One region of the Psychrobacillus sp. FSL K6-1267 genome, then DNA from elsewhere that is predicted to be linked to it. Evidence: a T-box and tRNA genes for the amino acid it is inferred to sense, from the RefSeq annotation. Region 1 holds a T-box; the other holds one or more tRNA genes.
What was found. The T-box of region 1 lies ahead of metG (methionine--tRNA ligase). A T-box ahead of a tRNA ligase gene usually reads a tRNA of that ligase, here a tRNA-Met.
Positions count from the first base shown of each region.

Region 2: it has a tRNA-Met gene. The T-box ahead of metG (methionine--tRNA ligase) is inferred to sense a tRNA for this amino acid. The anticodon was not compared.

Region 1 covers NZ_JBBOOR010000001.1:2,235,624-2,243,276, forward strand. Annotated here, with positions in the region: gene MHB55_RS11285 (NUDIX domain-containing protein) at 1-453, opposite strand, end outside; gene MHB55_RS11290 (DUF2785 domain-containing protein) at 617-1,450, opposite strand; gene MHB55_RS11295 (YiiX/YebB-like N1pC/P60 family cysteine hydrolase) at 1,704-2,426, shown strand; gene MHB55_RS11300 (hypothetical protein) at 2,496-3,698, shown strand; gene MHB55_RS11305 (GNAT family N-acetyltransferase) at 3,764-4,210, opposite strand; gene MHB55_RS11310 (DinB family protein) at 4,581-5,054, opposite strand; gene metG (methionine--tRNA ligase) at 5,146-6,786, opposite strand; T-box leader at 6,875-7,137, opposite strand; gene MHB55_RS11320 (amidohydrolase family protein) at 7,283-7,653, opposite strand, start outside.
Region 2 covers NZ_JBBOOR010000001.1:68,472-76,124, forward strand. Annotated here, with positions in the region: gene mazG (nucleoside triphosphate pyrophosphohydrolase) at 1-269, shown strand, start outside; gene MHB55_RS00330 (RNA-binding S4 domain-containing protein) at 277-567, shown strand; gene yabP (sporulation protein YabP) at 778-1,080, shown strand; gene yabQ (spore cortex biosynthesis protein YabQ) at 1,077-1,583, shown strand; gene MHB55_RS00345 (FtsB family cell division protein) at 1,595-1,993, shown strand; gene MHB55_RS00350 (S1 domain-containing RNA-binding protein) at 2,134-2,565, shown strand; gene MHB55_RS00355 (DinB family protein) at 2,805-3,263, shown strand; gene MHB55_RS00360 (NUDIX domain-containing protein) at 3,383-3,745, shown strand; gene MHB55_RS00365 (nucleotidyltransferase domain-containing protein) at 4,011-4,742, opposite strand; tRNA gene MHB55_RS00370 (tRNA-Glu) at 4,809-4,880, opposite strand; tRNA gene MHB55_RS00375 (tRNA-Met) at 4,887-4,960, opposite strand; gene MHB55_RS00380 (SpoIIE family protein phosphatase) at 5,258-7,630, shown strand.

The DNA.
Region 1 (7,653 bases):
TAGTTCATGATCATCAATTACGTATGGTACTTCCTCTGGTTCGACCCAAATACGTGTAGTTGCTTCATTCTCTCTTAAAAAGGGAAAGCAATCTTCAATATCTAAACGATAGAATAATTGATAGCCGATGAGAGGGTATTTACCATTTACTATATAAAAAGGATTGTCTTTGTGGTTAACCTCAATCGCTCCAATATAAGTTGCATCTCCTTTGACATAGCCTTCTTCGTAAATTTCTCTATGGAGAGTTTCTTCAGGAGTTTCATTAGCTTCTACATGTCCGCCTGGCATATTAAATCCTCTATTTTTCACTCGAACTAATAACACTTTTCCTGCATGAAAACAACAACCGTGAACACTAGTCACAATATCTTCTTTCAGGACTACCTTTGAAGGCTGCCATATTAGCTTGACTGGATGCCCTCCCCACACTACTGTTATTTCATTAGTCATTACGGGCTCCTTTTTTCTAACAAAGAATCCTTCATTTAATTGAGGACATTTTTATGTAGAATGTATGTATATAATTACTTTTGTTCTAATTACTAAAATATATTAGTACATAAAAAATAAATACTGAAGCATCCACTTCATCCTACGCTTGAGATTAGAAACATTACTCCCTTTTATACATAGCGTTATGTAAGTTTTTTAAGGATTTTTTAATTTGAAGCTGTGTATTTATACTTTCTCCACGATACGATAAACGAAAATACAGTGACTTTAAGAAGTTCATGACATTAGACCTATATTTATAAAAGGTTAAAGAATTCTCTTCACGACTTACTGTTGGGTCTAATAATTTTTCAAAGTTGTGCACCCAATCTATAAGTATCTCCTCCGATAATCCTTTTTCTAAAAGTGCCTCTACTGCAAAGAGTAGCCGCTCATCCTCATCGTCCTGGAAAACATAATCCTTCCAAATACATGCAGTTATTGTTGTAAGGCATTTCTCACTATTTAACAAATTGAAGGATGGGTGGCTAATAAGAGTTTCTAACAGATCTGCTCCATGGGCAATACTATGCGCCCATCCTTTCCCTTCTACATAACCTCTTACATCTTTTTCTGATTGTAAGTATATAATCGTTTTTTCAAACACTTCTTCTAACAGCTGTTTTTCCAAAAATCCTTTTGTTTTATCCTTTTCTACTATCAAAGCTATTACTAATGACGAAAACGACCTTGTAAACACAGTGTCGGTTTCTACTTCACCTATACCTTTAAACAAATACTCCTTCGATAAACAACTAATCAGGACTTTTTCCATGAGTTCATTCGATAATTTATTGTCCTTTATTAAAAGATAAAATGAAGAGTAAATTAAACTGTCTCTTAGCTCAGCATCGATTGTTCCTATATTTTTAAGCATTTCTGTTACTAGTTCTTCTAAGTTATCTATCTCTCCTTTTTTACTTTGCCATTTTCTTAATACAGATTTTATCTCCATTATCATTCTCCTTAATAACATTCTCTTTTATTAAATTCAAGACAAAGGGATACTTTTCCTGCTTGTTGTTCTAGAGGAAAATATTTTTCCCACTAAACGATATATCTTTTCTGTACATTTATCAGAATATCATCATTATTACTTAAAAAATTATTAACAACTCTTTTATTACCTAATATTTTTCCCAATTGTAAAATTATACAATTAAATTAATATTATAGATGAAGTAAAAATATGAAAAAGGAGTTGTATTATGAAAAAATCATTCGCAGCTTTATCATTCACGGCAATGTTATTAGCTTCAACTTCCTTTAGTGGTGCCTCTGCCAACAGTTACTCGTACCTTGACGAAATTTTGACACTCCAGCCAGACGTTTCTAGCAATGAATTAATGTCCAGCGTAGAAGAAATTGCAAAAAACACTGGAGAAGCAGAGCAACAAATTTTAGAACAAATCTACAAAGAGTTAAAGAACGATCAAGCTCAGGGATTGGCAGAAGCAAAATCCAATCAAACAAGCGGTGATAGTGGCGGGACTGTAAGCGTAGGCAACAGTACAAAAGGTAACTTCTACTACACGCCTTCACAAACTGCATACCTTGATCATGGGCACGTAGGCTTATATTACACTTCCACAACTATAGTAGAATCCGTGCCATCAGCTGGAGTACGTACTATTTCCACTACAGCTCGTAAAGTGGATAGTTCAGGCGCATTAGTCAAATCAGTAAGTACTACTACAACTAATAGAAATAATGCAGCGAACTGGGCATACTCACAGGTAGGACAGAGTTATTCATACAATTTCGCTACCAATCGTTCTACTGGTCACAATGGAGCTAAAAACTGCTCTAAACTTATCTGGTCGGCTTATAAACTTAATGGTAATTTAGATTTAGATGATGATGGAGGCCTTGGTGTATATCCAAGAGACGTTAGAGATGCTCCTAGTACAAAATTAGTTAGAAATATTTAAAACAAAATGGCAATAGGCACAAATAGCATTGCTGCCTATTGTCATTTAACCTTTAGGAGGGTTATATAAATGAAAAGAAATATTATAACTATTATTGGAATGTTTGGCCTAGGGGTTTTCTTTTATTTTACTTACACTTTATTTTTCAACCCTACAAGCGCAGATAGTAATTTGCTTCTATCTATAGCTGATTTGGAGAAGGAAAATTTTTTACATAATAAAAAAGCTATTATCTACCTGTCTACTACCGCTGATCAGGATATTGACGGAGAAGGATTTAGCTTTGCGGTTTTTATCGATCAGAAAGGTAAGGCACAAGCGCTAAAAATGGAAGGCTTGGAGTTAGGTAGCACGGCTGTTTATGAAAACAGTGTTTTTCTAGAGGAAAAAAACAAGGTACGGATAGTTGGGGAGGATTATAAAGAATTTCCAATGAAAGCGGACCAATACACTGGTGAGCGTACTGGTTTTATCGAGAACAAAAATATATTTTTTAGTATTTATAATAGTGGATTCACTCAAGACGGAAGCGGCTATCTTTCTGATGTCCGTTTTGGAAACAAAGAAAAATTTCAAACAGATAGCATTCCCTTTTATATTGCTTCCTCTGGGATAGAAGGCGACAAAGTTAATATACTTACACAGGATGTTGATAAAAACCAATTCGATTTAAGGCAAGTTACTTTTGATAGTTCATTAGAGGTCGATCATTTGACTATGTTAGACACACCAAAGAATGAATTTTTTAATTCATTGGCTCCTTTGCTTTCAGATAAAAAAAATTATTATTTGATACTTTCATCTGTAATTGATGATTTTAACGAAAAAACTTCCCTTTACCGAATTGCAAAGGATACTTATGAGCAGGAGGTTTATGATTTTATAGAATATAAAGACATGAAGGATTTGGTGTCCACTATTCCTTATAATTTTAAAAACTCTGCTCATATTCACCAAGACGTTTTGTATTTTATCAATGGTCTAGGAGATGTATATACATTCGATACAAAAAACGAAGAAATTCAAAAGAAATTTTCCATAGAAAATGCTAGTAAATCAAAAATCAGACACAACGAGGAAACTTATTTTAAAGATAACTCACTTTATGTGCTAAGATATAGCGATGAAAAAAAAGAAAAATACTATTTAGAGGAATATAATTTAGACAATGGTAGCCGTGTTAATACTTTAGATATTACTGGTTTCCACGATTTATTATCGAGTGTTCAAAAGAAAAGTATTTATTCTTACGATCTAAAAGTTTTAGAATAGTTAAAGACAGCTCCATCTAAAGAAAACAAAAAGGAAGCACCAAATTGGTTCTTCCTTTTACTCATTTATTCATTTATATATTTGACAACGGCCATCTCTTTTCCGAACCTATCACCATTATTGATGAACCCAAGTTTTGAATATAGATTATGTGCTCCTAGATTGTCCGGGTGATAACCAACTACAATTTTTTTCACATCAGGTAGTTTAGACATTTCGAAAAGCATCAGTTCTGAAGCAATCCTTCCAATGCCCTTCCCTTGAAATTTCTTATCAATCATTATTCTATATATCCAGTAGCCATCAAGCTCTTCTTTAACCGAATTATACATTAGAAATCCAACTATAGCTCCATCACAAATAATCGCATATGGCTTTAAGGTAACTTCAAACTTGGACTGTGCGATTGAGATTGCATTTGTATCTATATATTCTTTCTGTTCCTCAGAAATTTCTAGTTGGCAGCATTCATACCAGTTTTTTGAACTTAGTTCTTGTAATCTTATTTCCACAAAATTTCCCCTTTTTGATGGTTGAACGCTAAATTTAACTAATTTAAATAGGACGTTCACCTTTTTTGTTTTGTAATCCCAAACTAATTAGTTTATTTATCATATTGAACGCCCCCCTGTTAAAAATTAAATTGATTATACTTTCCGATTATAGCATAAGCTAGATTATAATCTTTCTATCCATTATAAATTTTCAGACTCTTGAAATTTAGTAGCTTTTTCGTCTGCTTAAACAAGTTAGGTCGATTTCTCTAATAAAGTCTGGCCGTTAAGATAAAATGAAGTTCTTTATTGTAATTGTACCTAGATCGGTTTATTGACCCCATGCTCATAAAAAAACCACCTTTATTTTAATAAAGGTGGTTCTACATTACATTTGTTGTTCTTTTGTTGGTCCCATTACTCCTGGAACTTCTAAACCAGCTTGACGAAGTAATACGGTCATTTGACCACGGTGATGAGTTTGGTGGTCAACGATTTTACGTAAAATTTGCCCACGCTCTAACGTTGTACCGAAAGCTGGAACTCCCTCCACTAAATCTTTGTCTGTTAAAGAAGAGGCTGCATTTTCAAGTGATTTTGCCATATTTTCATAAGCTGTCACAATTGCTTTTGCTGATGCTGGTATTTCTTTAGGATTACCCACTGTAGGTAATTCAAGCTTAGCAAACTTTGCTAAGAAAATTGGTGCTGTTGTTAAATGCCAAGCTAACCAACCAAGTGTGTTATGATTTTTTACTATTGCTTGATCTAGCTTATCGTCTGTCATAGCCTTAAAAACATTTGCTGTTCCTTCCGCCGACATTGTCCATTCCTGTATAAAATCCTCTACTTTACGATACATTAATATACGCCTCCTTCATAGTTTCCTTTTTAATTTTAAATAAAATAATTGCTTATTCAAGGAAAAGGACTTGAATCAACATATATGCTTGTTAGGCATTGTTGACATTCTTATTCAATTGATCAAGTTCATCTTGAATAACCACGGTGTCAATTCTTTCAAATAGAGGAGTAATGTTTTTTATCGTTTTCCCTTTGACATGAACTGGCTCCCATTGGAAGTTGTCCATTCTCAATATCTTCCGTACTTCTTCACTAGAAAAGGGCAAAAACGGGAATAACAATTGAGCGACATTTCCAATTATATAAACGCAAGTTGTTATAGTATTTTTACTTGTATCCTTTTCTTCTTTAATTTGTAACCAAGGTTTTTGCTCGTCAAAGTATTTGTTAGCATCTCGAATATAGGTAAAAATAGTTTCTAAGGCTGTTTTAAAATGAGCCTCTTCTATTAATTTGCCGATTCTAATATACAAGCTTTCGGTTTGTTTTATGATTAAATCATTAATTTCTTCTTCGGGTATCTGACCTTCATATGATTTTTCTATAAACTTTAATGTACGATTGATAAAGTTGCCATATGCACCTAATAGCTCCCCATTATGACTATGAATAAATTCTCTCCAGGAAAAATCTGTGTCTCTATTTTCCGGAGCATTAATTGTTAAGAAATACCTTATAGAATCAGGATGATATTTTTCCAAAATATAAGGAGCCCAAACTGCCCAGTTTTGGCTAGTAGATATTTTTTTCTTTTCCAATGTTAGATATTCATTAGATACGATATGTGTTGGAAGAGCTTTATGACCGATTCCCTTTAGTATTGCTGGCCAGATAAGTGTATGAAAAGGTATGTTATCCTTTCCATGAACGTAGTAAGATATTGTCGCTTCATCCCAAAAGCTTTGTACATCCTTATTATTTTGTAATCCCCACTCCTTACTCGCTGAATAATATCCAGAAACAGCTTCAATCCACACGTAAATTTTCTTTTCCTCATAGCCTTTTATAGGAATACTTACTCCGTTTGGAAGATCTCTTGAAGCCGCCCGATCTTTAAGGCCCTCACTCAAATATCGCTCTGTCAGTTGAACGGCATTGTCTCGCCATGCATTGCTTTTCTTAGAAACCTTCACATAGTTCTCCAGTTCCTCCTGAAAGCTGCCTAGTTCAAAATAAAAATGTTCTGTTTTTCGTATACTCGGTTCATTACCACAGAGTTTACAGCTTCTGTTTGTTAAATCTAAAGGGTCTAAAATTAAAGAACAGCTGTCACATTGATCTCCTCTAGCCTTGCTTCCACAGTTCGGACAAGTTCCTTCTACATATCGATCCGGTAAAAACTGCCTATCCACTTCACAATACGTTTGTTCTATTTCTTTCTTGTAAATATAACCATTCTTCCATAGCTTTAAAAAAATATCTTGTACGACAGCGTGATGATTGGGGCTATCTGTTCTGGTAAACATATCATACGTAAAGCCCAAACGTTTAAAGGTATCAACAAACTCATTATGGTAGCGATCTGCTATTACTTTTGTTGTACTACCTTCAGAGTTAGCGCGAATGGAAATTGGCGTACCATTACAATCACTCCCAGAAACGTATAATACATCTTCTCCTTTTAACCTAAAATACCTAGCTAATATATCTCCTGGTAACAATGCAGCTATGTGCCCCAAATGTAACGAACCATTGGCATACGGCCACGCTCCCCCTATTAAAATACTCATTTTTATCTCTCCTTATTTAAGATACTCTTTTATAAAATCTAACGTTTAAATCATTCCATAAAAAAAACCTCCCCCCTATCGAATAATCGATAAGGACGAGGGTTAAATATCCCGTGGTACCACCTTAATGCTCAAATAGCTCACACTACTTGACTCCATAAGTACATAGCAAGAATGCCTTTATACTTTGACATTGATAACAAGTGTCAACTCTTGTCGTATCCTACTAGTCGCAAAACGTTCAGTACGAAGCTCCGAGATCATGTTCAAATAATTAGTTTGCCTCATTTCCACCGTCAGAAGCTCTCTTTATAACATCATTATTTTACTTTTCCTCTTCAACGCTTTTCATATTAAGAGAATTATATTGACTTTCTTTGAAAAAATCAACACTTACTTTCCATTTTTCTAGTTTTAAGTTTAAAGTATGTAGAAACGTAGAAAGGTCTAACTAATTTTATTTACAATTTCCTAAAACTTTTTAGTTTAATTAATATTAGCTAGATTTATAATTTGTATCTAGAAAACTATTCATAAATTCCTCAACGGATTTTTTTATGTTTTCCTCTGTTGGAACCTTATCAAGCAAGTCGTCCTGTGAATATACGGTACCACCTTTGATAATAAAATGAATTTCTTTCGTATTACGTATGTCTTTTAATGGATTTTTTTCAAGTACTACCATATCCGCGATTGTGCCTTCTTGAATAACCCCTATATCTTGCCTATCTAGTGCTTCAGCTGCTTTAATCGTGGCAGTTCGTAATGCATCTATTTCAGATAAACCAATTTCTACAAATAATTCTAGCTCTCGGTGTAATGCCATACCAGGAAATGTAAATATACCAGCAGGGGTATCAGATCCAG
Region 2 (7,653 bases), 2.2 Mb from region 1:
AAGAATTACAGGAGTGGAAGGTTGAGCTCCAGTCAAACGATAAAGAAGCTCAAACAGATGAGTTAGGAGATTTATTATTTACTGTAGTGAATTTAGCACGTTTCCATGGGCTATCTCCAGAGCTTGCTATGATGCAGGCCAATCAAAAATTTAAAAGAAGATTTGAATATATAGAAAAATGTGTCAACCAAGGTAGAAGAAGCTTTGAAGAATATAATTTAGAGGAGCTTGACCAATTTTGGAACGACGCAAAAAAATTAGAGAGGTAGTGAGTACATGAGATTAGATAAGTTTTTAAAGGTTTCAAGACTGATTAAACGAAGAACGTTAGCCAAAGAAGTAGCAGATCAAGGGCGTGTCACCATCAATGGGAAGGTGGCAAAGGCCAGTTCAGATGTAAAGGTTGGAGACGAATTATCTATTCGTTTTGGACAGAAGGTTGTCACTGCTTCAGTGGACGGGATTAAAGATTCTGCCAAAAAAGAGGATGCTGCCTCCATGTTTACGATTATTAAAGAGGAGAGATTAGAAAAGGTCGACTCTCAATTTATTGATGACGAAGATTAATGGTAGATTCTTAAAGAAGATAATAATTAACTGGTCAACTAGTTTAGATCAAGTGTAACAAGTTTCGTAGCAATACCTCTGCTAAAATGTAATCTCCTTATCCAACTAAATCTATCACGAATAAATTCTTTTAAAAAAAAGCGTGATAACAAGTCATGCATCTTTTCAATGCTGCATACAATAGATTAGGACAAGGAGAGGAGAGAGTATATGCAATATCAAGCAGAGAATCAAACTATCACAATTCCGTCGGGGGATCATTTAATTTCACTAAGAAATCGTAAAAGAATGGACTTAACATCTGTAAAAACAATCGAACGATTTGATCAGCAAGAGTTTTATGTACGTACATCTCAAGGAACCCTTCATATTAAAGGAGAGGACTTGAAGATTGTCCATCTAGATGTTGATAAAGGGCTTCTAACTTTGGAGGGCATTGTACGATCAATGGAGTATGATGAGGAACAAAGTTCAGACGGCGCTAGAGGATTACTTCATAAATTATTCGGATGACACTTTCTCTACAGTTTTATAGTTTATTATTAATGATTGCTAGTGGTATCTTAGTAGGTGCAATAATCGAAGGAACGCGATTTATAACGGAGCATACTCCGAGGCGTTCCTTTGTTTTTAAATACCGAGTAATTTTAGAAATAATAGTCTGGATTCTTATGGGACTAGCAACCTTTTATATTCTTTTCAATGTACGCGACGGGATATGGAGAATTTATGATCCACTTGCTCAAGTATTTGGAATTCTCCTGTATCAGTTATTTTTTCAGCCCGTCTTTCGACTAGCTGGAAGAATCTTTTTGCGTTTAGTAGTAATGCCGATTTGGTTTATAATTCGTATCATTTTGACGATTCTTAGAAAAATTATGCATTTAATACTATTCATTATTCGTTTTATCCTAATGCCGTTTCTTATTCTATATAAAAAAATAAAGCAATTGGCCCTACAGAAATTGCCAAAAATGAGTTATAATAAAAGATACAAGAAATCTAAGAAAAGATAGGAGAGAACGATGTGAGACAGAGGCAAATAAAAGAAGAACCATACGAAAAACAAGTGGCATCTATAAATACAGACTATTTACGCTCTGTTCAACGTCGCGATTCTCGTATTAAATCTAAAAAAGTTCGGTTGTTGAGACGCTTAGTAAGTTTCTTCATTGTTTCTATAGCAGTAATAGGATTTTTAGTTACCATCTTGGTTAACAGTCATCAAACCTTGGCTGAGAAAAAAGAACAGCAGGTGCAGGTAGAAGAAGAACTGGCAAAAGCGCAAGAAGACCAAGAAATGCTTAAAATTCAAATATCTAAGTTAAACGATGATGAATACATTGGGAAGCTATTAAGAAAAGAATTTTTCCTTTCAGAAGAAGGAGAAATTATCTTCTCCTTACCAGAAGAAAGTGACAAATAACATAAAAAATCTAACTTGAAGAGAGTGGTCTTGTTGACACTCTTTTTTTGTTAGCTATAATAAAAGATAGGGTCTGTATAAAAAATATACAAATTCATTTATAAAGAACCGCTTAAATTCTAAGGAGGAGCATTTTTTTTATGTCAATTGAAGTAGGCAGCAAGGTACAAGGTAAAGTAACAGGAATCACTAACTTCGGAGCGTTCGTTGAGCTTCCTGGGGGCTCAACAGGTCTAGTTCACATTAGTGAAGTTGCAGATAACTATGTGAAGGATATTAATGAGCATTTAAAAGTAGGCGATATGGTCGAAGTAAAAGTGATGAATGTTGAAGCGGATGGCAAAATCGGCTTATCTATTCGTAAAGCAAAGCCACAAGCAGAAAGACCAGAGAGACCAGAACGTCCTCAGCGTCCACGCAATAATAACCGCCCGAACGATCGTGATCGTCCGAGCAAAGAGAATTTTGAGCAAAAAATGGCAAGATTCTTAAAGGATAGTGAAGATCGTTTGTCTACGTTAAAACGCGCAACAGAGTCTAAACGCGGTGGTAGAGGCGCAAAACGAGGATAATATGCTGTCTGTTTTATCGGTAGAAAAAATGTTTAATAGATGTGGAAAGGTGTTAGCATTGCTAACGCCTTTTTTGTATGGTAAATATTTTCACTATTGGAACAAATGAGGTAAAATATATATGTAATTTAAAGTAGGTTTATCTCATGGGAAATGTGAATTGACTTAAATGAAAAATGATTAATTGTAGAGTGATTGGGTAGTTAAATATTACGAACTATCAGTTTAGGAGGCAAAGCATGACTAAAGATGAAATACTAAAAGCGCATCAGCAATATTTAGAGTGGTTGGATTCTCTTGAGAGCTTAAGTGAAGAAGAAGGGAACACTCCTTACCGTGAAGGAAAATGGACGCCAAATGAAATTATTATGCATATGGCGGAATGGGACAAGTTTACGTTACAGGAACGTCTACCTTTAATGAAAGAAGGAGAAAAACATCAAGCGTATCCAAATTTCGAAGACTTCAATGCAAAAGCTGCAGCCCTTGCTAATGAACAAACATTTAAAGAAACCATTGCTCATGCAAAAGAACAGCGCAAAGCCATCATGGGAGAGCTTAAGAAGATTGATGAAATAGAATGGGATAAATATTTTTATATTGGGGATCATTCCAGCACTATACGCAACTATTTCACTGACTTCCTGGAGCACGACCTACATCATCAAAAACAGATTTCACCAGGCTATAGTAGTTAAATTCATAGTTAAAATTGCAACCCGTAGACCAATTTGAAAGCAATATATGGTCTGCGGGTTTTTAATGTTTAGGAGATTAATAAAATTTTGGGAAAGAAGTATGCTAGGGGGATTAATGAATGATAAAGAGAAACTCAGCGAAGGCTATTATAATTGATGATAAGAGAATATTAGTTATCAAGCTCCATGAAAATAATGAAATCTACTATATTTTGCCGGGCGGAGGGCAAGAGCCGGGGGAAATTTTACATGAAGCCCTCAAAAGAGAGTGTAGGGAAGAGGCAGGAGCAGAGATTATCATTGGAGATATAATATTTGTGCGAGAATATATTGGGAAGAACCATGAATTAGCAGGGAGACACGGAGATTATCATCAGACGGAGTTTATGTTTTTATGTAAAGTCGAGCCGTTAAACTTCGTAAAAAGTACTTTACCTGATAGAGGACAAATCGGTTTAGAGTGGATACCTATTTCCAGCTAATGGAATATAATTTTTCTCCTAAAGGCTTGAGACAACATATAGTTACTTATTTTAAGGAAGGAAAAGCACAGGTCTATGTCGGAGACATTAATTAATAGATAGAGCTTTAGGGCTTTAAGAAGTGCAGAATACAGATTGTGAAGAAAATTTCTCATAGAGAAACTCCGACCTCTTTGAAAATGTATACAGTTTGAGCCCACTTTATAGTGGGCCTATATTTGGTTGGCTCAAAACAAAATAAGTACTTTTCTATGTCGGAAAACGGTTAGTGATCGTTACTGGTAGATTTACCTAATGAAAAACCTTCAAACAAGCGACCACCAAATGGTTCTAGTATTTCGTCGACAAGCTCGATAATTTTTACTTTATCCCGATGCTTGTAATAGGCGTCGAAGACTTCAATAAATTTATGAGCAAACGATTCGTCAAATTGCTTCAATGCGCGATATCCCCACTTAGAAGTACCAACCCACTGACGATTCACTCTTAACACAAACTCGCTAGCTAGCTCTAGGAGGGTATGGACAATAAAGATATCCTCTTCGGGGGTTGTACTTCCGATAAAATCGTCTAAAACATCTGTAAGAAAATAGCGCTTCAATGTAATGGTAGCTTTTGACCATTCCTTCGGTCCATTCGACAATAACAAGCGGGCTTCTCCTTGAATAGACGATAATAACCCATCATCCTTTAAAACCATTCCCTCGACTATCATCTTCGGAAGCGATGGCTTAGCCCTCTCGCAATCCAACTCAAAGTAATGTTTGTAGGAACTTAAATTATGGATAAATACTTCTACAGGCCACCCTTCTACATAAAAGGACTCTCTAAAAGCTGAAAGAATACTATTATCAAAAATTACAATATCCAAGTCAGATGTGGAAGTACCTTCTCCACGAACAATACTCCCAGCCAAAATGGCACCCTGACAGTGAGGATAATATTGCTGAATAAAGTGATTAGCCACTGCAATTGGATCGTTTTTTTCCTTAAACACTTTCTTGCCCCCTTTTATTAAAGGATAGCAAAAAAGAGGCTGCATTTGTGCAACCTCTTTTTAAGATGACCCCTACGGGATTCGAACCCGTGTTACCGCCGTGAAAGGGCGGTGTCTTAACCGCTTGACCAAGGGGCCGTATAATGGCGGCCGAGGGGATCGAACCCCCGACCTCACGGGTATGAACCGTACGCTCTAGCCAGCTGAGCTAGGCCGCCGTTTTAACGAACAAATATCATATTACAAGCGTTTGGACAAAGTGTCAATACTTTTTTGAAAAGATATTTTAAAAAATATATCTACAAAAAAAACTGACAATTTACGTGGCTGCAAAAGCACCTAAATTACTAGGTTTTTAAAGAAGTATGGACCTTAAGTGTAGGCCTCATATTTTAATATTCAAATCATGGTATATCAGGTCGAAAAGTTTTTGAGAGGAGTGTCAGGAAGAGACATACTTTTTGAAATGCAGTAGGTATACTTCGAACATGAGTTGAATAGGGAGGTATACAAATATGAAAACGATTTACGAACAAGAACAAAAAAGAAGCTTTGCGTGGAGAAGGGTAGTAGAAAATATTCAGGCAAGAAAGGTCACCATCTCTTTAATGGTCACATTCTTTGTTCTTTCTTTTTTCTTAGCCCAGGTTGTTCTATTCGAGGCATCGGTCCCATTTTTCTTACCTATATGGGCGTTGGTTAATTTAAGGTTTCAACGTTTTATACCTTGGACGTTTGCAGGAGCACTTTTGGGTAGTATGACGCTTGGGCTAGGACAATTACTAATCCATGTATTTCAAGCGGTATTTTTTACACTTCAAGGAAAAAGGTTTATAGAGAAAATCCCAATACCTTTATTTGTCCTGATAGATGTTGTCCTTATTCAATTGATTTGGCAATTTGTATCGTATGGCGGCGCCGTTCCAATGTCTATTTTGTTAGCTATAGGCTATGAGGGAATCTTAAGTTTGTTCATGACTATCTTTTTATTTCAGTTATTTCTTCCTTTACCTGAGTTCCTTCATAAGAGATGGACTATGGAAAGGATGGGATCAGCTTTATTGATAGGGGCATTAGTTTTGACTGGCATGTCTTCTTTTATAGTTGGTTACGTCTCTGTTCCGTTAATTATTGCGCATTTAGTAATTGCTGTAGCTGCCGCGGTAGGGGGTGTTCAGCTTTCTACTGTTGTAGCAGTCCTGGCAGGTACGATATTAAGTATCTCCACCTTAAGCTTCAGTGGAATGATTGCCGTTTATGCCTTGACTGGTTTTTTAGCAGGCTTGCACAAAAGATTTGGCCGGCTTTGGCAAGCATTTAGTATGCTAGGTGCAACTTTTTTCTTTATCTTATATGATCATACACTACCATTAGATTCCGTTTATATCGGTTCTCTAGTAGCGGCCTCACTAATCTTTTTTATGATTCCCTCGAAGTGGATTAAAGATGTGAAGGAGCAGCTATACCCAGATACGACTCATGTCCTTTTGAGAAGGCAAAAGTGGATGACAGAGAAGGTGAATCATCAGCTACAGGAATTTCAGCATTTTGTAGATTTTATCACACGTTTTATATCGGATCGTTTTGAACCTAAATCGGCAACCGAGGAAGTAGTGGAGCCATTAGCAGCTTGTCAGTCTTGCTTTCATTATGAAAAATGTTGGGGGGAGAAATCTAACGGAATACCGAGTCTTATACAACAATGGGAGGACCAACCAAGAAAAGCGAGAATTCAGCTGGAGAAGAAGATGCAATATAAATGCGTTAAACCACTTCAAATATTGCAAGAGTTAAAGGAAAGAGAGGCGAAAAGACAGCTAGCATATGAAATGCAGCACGGTAAGAAAATGTTCGCACTAAAGCTGAGAGATATGGGAAATCATATGAGTGAGCTTATGAACAACTTAGAAAATAATGTATCGTTATATACATCACATGAAGAGGAAGTGAAGCAAAAATTTCAACAATGTAATATTCCGTTTTATCAAATAGACATTTTAAATATTGATGTAGGACAGATGGAGGTAGTCTGCTGTTTGCCAGTAGAGTCGAGAGGCAAAATGATAGGCGAACGATTGATCATACCAATCCTCTATGAACTATGGAAGGAGCCTTTTGAGATAACCTCCATGAAAGAAGTGCATCAGCCGTATGAGCATATTCAAATGACATTTAAATCATCCGTTAGATTTAATATTTCCCACGATATATTTACTTCCTCAAGTAGAAATACAATCTATTCTGGGGATGCTCATGCTGTATTTCCTTTACATCCCGGATTACTTGCAGTTATTTTATCGGATGGAATGGGCAACAATGTAGAAGCACACCGTGAAAGCAGAAGGGTTATGCAATTTATGAGAGAATGCCTTAACAAAAAAATGGATCCTGAAACGACCATGCATACGTTGCATTATATGATGAGCCTACAGGATGACTCTGATAGCTACGCAACCGTTGATCTGGCACTAATTGATCTTCAGAAGGGGGAACTATGGTCTTGGAAAGCAGGCAGTATGTCTACTTATCTAATTCGAGGAAATGAGATGAGGAAAATAGAAAGTAAACACGTTCCATTCGGCTTCTTACCTACGTTCTCGATAGAGGCGAGAAAGGTCGATATTAAGGACGGCGATATATTATTAATGTTATCGGATGGGGTGTTTTCAGCAAATACAACTATAGAGAAGCAGGAGGCATATTATAAAAAAGTATTACAGGATCCTTCTATGAACGCAGAGAAATTCGTAAAAATATTAGAAGAAACTTACTCATTACCAGGAGATGATCGCACGGTTATTTTTATGCACGTAAAGCATACTGTTCCGGAATGGTCAATATTTTCACCTAGACAAGCATCTAAGTTCCATGAAAAAATGGTACACTAGACTAGTATAAATGCTTATATAGA